Regions from separate parts of the Thalassotalea coralli genome, predicted to be linked through region 1. Evidence: predicted binding sites of a transcription regulator. Region 1 holds the regulator's gene; the other holds the start of a gene.
What was found. The regulator NrdR, encoded in region 1, represses ribonucleotide reductase genes. The targets are predictions, from matches to a motif close to AAACACNANATNTNGTGTTT.
Positions count from the first base shown of each region.

Region 1 (3,427 bases):
CTACGGTGGTTGTGAATACGTTGATAAAGCTGAAGCTTTAGCTATCGAGCGTGCAAAAGAACTTTTCGGTGCAGACTACGCTAACGTTCAACCGCACGCAGGCTCTCAAGCAAATGCTGCTGTTTTCCAAGCATTAGTTAGTCCAGGCGGTAAAGTACTTGGTATGAGCTTAGCTCACGGTGGTCACTTGACTCACGGCTCTCATGTAAACTTCTCTGGTAAATCTTACGAAGCGATTCAATACGGTTTAGACCCAGAAACAGGTGACATTGACTACGCAGAAATTGAGCGTTTAGCAAATGAACACAAGCCTGAAATGATTATCGGCGGTTTTTCTGCTTTCTCTGGTATCGTTGATTGGGCACGTATGCGTAAAATCGCTGATAGCGTAGGTGCATACTTTATGGTTGATATGGCTCACGTTGCAGGTTTAGTAGCCGCTGGTTTATATCCAAACCCTGTGCCTCATGCACACGTTGTTACAACAACTACTCATAAAACATTAGCTGGTCCTCGTGGCGGTTTGATTGTTGCAGGTTGTGGCGATGAAGACATCTACAAGAAATTAAACTCTGCGGTATTCCCAGGTGGCCAAGGTGGTCCTTTAATGCACGTTATCGCTGCAAAAGCGGTAGCATTTAAAGAAGCGCTTCAGCCTGAATTTGCTGACTACCAAAAGCAAGTATTAGCTAACGCTAAAACTATGGTATCAGTGCTTCAAGAGCGTGGTTACAAGGTTGTATCTAACGGTACAGAAAACCACTTATTACTTCTTGATTTAATCGACAAAGATATCACAGGTAAAGATGCTGACGCTGCATTAGGCCGCGCTCACATCACGGTAAACAAAAACTCAGTGCCAAACGACCCACGCTCTCCTTTCGTAACTTCAGGTTTACGTTTAGGTACGCCAGCGATCACTCGCCGCGGTTTCGGTACTCAAGAAACTGAACAGTTAACAGGTTGGATTTGCGACATTCTTGATGACATCAACAATGAGCAAACAATTGAATCTGTTAAAGAAAAAGTTAAAGAGATTTGTGCGCGATTCCCAGTTTACGCATAATTTGCGGTAATCAATAGCGCTAGCCATTAATTTCTGTGTCGAAAGTGCTCACATACATTGGTATGCTGCGCGCTTTCTCCTTGAACTAAATGACTATCTCTGATTGATTCCCTGCAAATTTGATTTTAAGAAAGCCCAAAGGAAACTTTGGGCTTTTTTGTGTTTGGGCAGTTACTTCGTTATTGATTTGGGCTAAAATGGCGGCTCTTTTTATTAGGGGAGCTAAGATGTATTGTCCTTTCTGCACCGCAACGGATACTAAAGTTATCGATTCACGTTTAGTATCAGACGGTTATCAAATCCGACGTCGCAGAGAATGCAGTGCATGTCTAGAGCGCTTTACTACTTTTGAAACGGCTGAATTGGTCATGCCTCGAATTATCAAACGCGATGGTTCTAGAGAGCCGTTCAACGAAGATAAATTACGTTCAGGTTTGACTAGAGCCCTTGAAAAACGTCCTGTCAGTGTCGAACAAACAGAGCAGGCGATTAACCGCTTAAAGTCGGAAATGAGAGCAACAGGCGAGCGTGAGTTATCCAGCGAGATGTTAGGTAACATCATGATGGAGCAATTGAAAAAGCTCGATAAAGTTGCTTATGTACGCTTTGCTTCTGTATACCGCTCTTTTGAAGATATTCGCGAATTTGGCGAAGAAATCGCACGCCTTGGTGATGAAACCAATTAACATATTCGAGTATTGAGAGCTTCATGACAGAGTTTACCCACGCTGAACATACATATATGGCAAGAGCGATAGAACTTGCTAAGAAGGCTTGGTATACCACTAGCCCTAACCCTCGTGTTGGTTGCGTGTTGGTTAAAAACAACGAAATCATCGCTGAAGGTTTTCATCAAAAAGCGGGGGAGCCACACGCTGAAGTACACGCACTTCGTCAAGCGGGCGATAACGCCAAAGGGGCAACTGCTTTCGTTACCTTAGAGCCGTGCTCTCATACGGGGAAAACCCCACCTTGCGCCGATGCGTTAATTGCAGCAGGCGTAGAAGAAGTCATCGCTGCAATGGTCGATCCAAACCCACTCGTTTCTGGCAATGGTCTTAACAAATTACAGCGGGCGGGCATCAAGGTTAGACATGGCTTACTTGAACAAGACGCTGAAACACTAAACCCTGGCTTTATCTCGCTAATGCGAAACAAAAAACCTTATGTCCGTTGTAAACTGGCGGCAAGCTTGGACGGAAAAACCGCTATGGCCTCTGGTGAAAGTAAATGGATTACCTCACCTGAATCTAGACGAGAGGTACAGCGATTACGAGCACAGAGTTGCGCAGTCATTAGTGGTGCAGATTCCGTTATTTTCGACAACGCAAAGATGACGGTTCGTTGGCAAGAGCTGGGAGAACTTAGTGCTAGCTACCCAGAGCAAGATCTTCGTCAGCCAGTAAGAGTTGTTATCGATGGTAAAAATCGTTTAACACCAGACCTTGCTCTTTTCCAGCACGAATCACCAATTATTGTTTTAACGTCTGCTATTGAAAATAACTATGAATGGCCACATTTTGTTGAACATATAGCAATTGAGCAAGATGCAGATTCTGATTTTTTAAGTTTGCCTAAGGCACTCGAAGTGCTAGCTGCAAAGGGCTTGAACGATATTTTGGTTGAGTCGGGTAAGCGATTAGCGGGCGCCTTTATCGAACAAGATTTAGTTGAACAACTCGTGTTGTTTCAAGCGCCTATACTTATGGGCAGTGATTCACGTAGTCTAGTGGATTTACCAAACGTTACTGCATTGTCGCAAGCTAAACATTTGTTTATTAGTGATGTGACGCATGTAGGCAAAGATATTAAAATAACGGCAAACGTTAACCGACATTCTTAATCGTAACATTAAAGAGAACATCATGTTTACTGGAATTATTGAAGCTGTAGGCCAGATAAAACAAGTACAAATTACGCCCGATGGAGCACGTATAACTGTCGCGGTAAATCAGTTGGATATGTCTGATGTAAAATTAGGTGACTCTATCGCAACCAACGGTATTTGTTTAACGGTTGTCGCATTTGATCAACACAGCTTTAGTGCTGATGTGTCTAAAGAGACCTTATCTCGAACCGCTTTCGCTGGTTATACAGCAGGGCAATCGGTTAATTTAGAAAAAGCTATGTTGCCAACAACAAGGTTTGGCGGACATATTGTTTCAGGACATGTTGACGCAGTTTCTAAAATAGTTTCAATTGCTAATAACGGCAATAGTACTGAGTTTTGGCTATCTTTATCAGAAGATATTGCTAAATATGTTGCTGAAAAAGGCTCTATCACAGTCGATGGTGTAAGCCTAACAGTAAACAGTGTCGTTGAAGGCAAGTTTAGATTAACGATTGTTCCACATACAACGG
Region 1 is NZ_JBVVBK010000004.1:143,017-146,443, forward strand. Features, by position in the region: gene glyA (serine hydroxymethyltransferase) at 1-1,066, shown strand, start outside; gene nrdR (transcriptional regulator NrdR) at 1,294-1,752, shown strand; gene ribD (bifunctional diaminohydroxyphosphoribosylaminopyrimidine deaminase/5-amino-6-(5-phosphoribosylamino)uracil reductase RibD) at 1,776-2,909, shown strand; gene ACOB80_RS11660 (riboflavin synthase) at 2,932-3,427, shown strand, end outside.

Region 2 (3,427 bases), on a different contig from region 1:
TCTTTACTTGCTTTAACGCTAATTAGGCCACGCGGTGGTTCAATACCATTAGTCGCATTAGAAATTTGCGAAGAGGTTTCTGAAGGCATAAGTGCAGATAACGTCGAGTTTCTAACACCGTGCTCTTTAATGCTTTCACGCAAACCTTCCCAATCAAGGTGAAGAGGCTCGCCAGTAAGCTTATCGATTTCCTTTTTGTAGGTATCAATAGGCAAAATACCTTGTGCAAGTTTTGTTTCGTTAAATTTAGGGCAAGCGCCTTGTTCTTTAGCTAACTGGTTAGAAGCTTTCATTAAATAGAATTGAATCGCTTCGAATGTTCTATGCGTTAAATTGTTCGCACTACCATTTGAGTAGTAAACACCATTTTTAGCTAAGTAGTAAGCATAGTTAATAACACCTATACCTAGGGTGCGTCGACCCATAGTAGCGTTGTAGGCTGCTGGAACTGGGTAGTCTTGATAATCCAATAAACTATCTAAAGCACGAACTGCTAAATCTGCCAACCCTTCAAGCTCATCAAGGCTCTCAATTGCACCTAGGTTAAACGCAGAAAGCGTACACAGAGCAATTTCGCCATTTTCGTCATTAATTTCATTTAACGGTTTAGTTGGAAGGGCGATTTCTAAACATAAGTTACTTTGGCGAATAGGCGCGACATTTGGATCAAATGGACTATGCGTATTACAGTGGTCGACATTTTGTAAATAGATACGGCCAGTGCTTGCGCGCTCTTGTGCAAATAGACTAAACAACTCAATTGCTTGAATACGTTTCTTGCGAATTGACTCATCAGCTTCGTATTTTACGTATAGCTCTTCGAATTTATCTTGGTCTTCAAAAAATGCGTCGTAAAGACCAGGTACATCACTTGGGCTAAATAAAGTGATATGCTCACCCTTGATCAAGCGTTGATACATCAATTTGTTAAACTGAACACCGTAATCTAAGTGGCGAACGCGGTTCTCTTCTACACCACGGTTGTTTTTCAACACTAACAGGCTTTCTACTTCTAGATGCCATAGCGGATAGAATAGGGTAGCAGCACCACCACGAACACCACCTTGTGAACAACTTTTAACAGCTGTTTGGAAATGCTTGTAAAAAGGTATACAGCCAGTGTGGAAAGCTTCACCATTTCTAATTGCACTACCTAAAGCACGAATACGTCCAGCGTTAATGCCTATGCCAGCTCGTTGTGAAACGTATTTAACGATTGCACTTGAAGACGCGTTAATTGAATCCAAGCTATCATCACATTCAATCAATACACATGATGAGAACTGACGTGTTGGTGTTCTTACCCCAGCCATAATAGGTGTAGGTAAAGAGATCTTGAATGTTGAAATCGCATCGTAGAAGCCTTCGATGTATGAAAGGCGACTATCTTTTGGATATTTCGCAAATAAACAAGCGGCAACTAAGATATATAAAAACTGAGCACTTTCGTAGATATCGCCAGTAACACGGTTCTGAACTAAGTATTTACCTTCAAGTTGTTTAACAGCAGCATAGCTGAAGTTAAGGTCTCTTCGATGGTCAATAAATTGTTCCATCTGTTCAAATTCGTCTTGTGTGTAATCAGCTAATATATGCTGATCGTAGCGTCCATCTTCCACTAACTTAACGACATGTTCGTAAAGCTTAGGTGGTTCAAACTGACCATAAGCTTTCTTTCTTAGATGGAATATAGCAAGACGCGCAGCTAAATATTGATAATCAGGCGTTTCTTCTGAAATTAGATCAGCGGCTGCTTTAATGATGGTTTCATGAATGTCTTCAGTTTTAATGCCGTCATAAAATTGAATGTGGGATTTTAATTCAACTTGAGAAACTGAAACGTTTTCTAAGTCTTCTGCGGCCCAAGCAATTACTTGGTGAATTTTTTCTAGATCAATTGGCTCTTTCTCGCCATTGCGCTTAGTTACAAAAAGGTTGTTATTCATGAAAAACCTGTATTCTGTTTCGATTATTCTAATTATTGTTAATCTGGATGTTCACGCTAGTGTCAAAATTTTTACTTACACACAACATCTAGGGGGTGAACGCTAAACTTATCACAAGATAATGAGGTTTTTACTGCAATGCAAGCACAAAAATCGCTTTAAAATTTAGCATAAAAGTATTGACATTTATTTTGTTAGTAGTGACTAACTTAGTATCGGTTTTTTAATTTGATTTTTTAAAAAGGCAAACTTTTTTTTCAATTTTTTTTCTTATTAGATTTATTTTGTTTTTTTTAGTTTTATGTTTATTACAAAAAGTAATAAAAGATTTAAACCCTATATAAAACAATGGTGTATAGGGTTTGTGTTATTATTGACCAAGCTGATTGCTAAATAATCATTAAGATATTTTCAGGTACTTCGAATAAAAAATCAGCGTCCCATAAAGAAGTATTATCGGTTGCTTTAATATATCCCCAATTTGCTACACCCGTGATATTCGTCGCTCGATTTCCCGCTTGAATATCACGCAAGGCATCGCCGACATAAAGACATGTGCTAGGTGATCGATTCATTTGTTCACAAGCAAACAAAATTGGCTCAGGATCAGGTTTTCTTTTCGTTAAAGTATCGCCAGCGACCATTACTTTGCATGTGTTAAATTCTTGGTAGTGAGGTAGAAGTAACAACGTTAGGTCTTCAGGCTTGTTTGTTACTATGCCCCAAGGAATCGATTTATTGTCTAGTGTTGTTAGGAGCTTAGCAATGCCAGGATATAACTTGGTATGTTGGGCGATATTCTGTTGATAGTACTCAAGGAACTCTTTTCTTAACGATTCGTAGTCATATTCCTTAAGCTGGTCACCAAAACCAAGTTCAAGTAATCCTTTGGCTCCATCTGATGCAACGGGGCGATATAGTTCAGGAGAAACTGCCGGCATACTATGCTGACTTAATACATAGTTAAGAGCAGCCCCTAAATCGTCAGCAGTATCGAGTAAGGTGCCATCTAAATCGAACAGCACGCTGCTAATTTTATTGTTATTCATTATGCTAGCTTCTCAAAACACAAAATGTAATTTACGTCTAGAGAGTCAATGAGTTTGTGATTCTCGGTTAACGGGTTGTAATGAATACCTGCAGCATCACGACATTTTAAGCCTGATGCTTCTGCCCAACGAATAAGCTCTGATGGTTTAATAAATTTCTCATGTTCGTGGGTGCCGTCAGGCACTATTTTCAACAGCTTTTCGGCAGCAACAACCGCTAATAAATAGGCTTTTATTGTTTTGTTTAAGGTAGAGAAAAAAACAAGCCCACCTGGCTTGACCATTTTTGCGCATGACGCAATCACAGAAGATGGATCTGGAACGTGCTCTAACATTTCCATACAGGTGACGAAATCATATAATTCCGCGCATTCCTCTGCTTTTTCTTCAGCAGTTATACGCTGATATTCAACCTGAACCCCCGACTCTAAA
Region 2 is NZ_JBVVBK010000002.1:97,094-100,520, forward strand. Features, by position in the region: gene nrdA (class 1a ribonucleoside-diphosphate reductase subunit alpha) at 1-1,946, opposite strand, end outside; gene ACOB80_RS05800 (HAD family hydrolase) at 2,336-2,995, opposite strand; gene ubiG (bifunctional 2-polyprenyl-6-hydroxyphenol methylase/3-demethylubiquinol 3-O-methyltransferase UbiG) at 2,995-3,427, opposite strand, start outside.
Region 2: the regulator NrdR is predicted to act here: its motif matches at 2,024-2,043, upstream of nrdA (class 1a ribonucleoside-diphosphate reductase subunit alpha).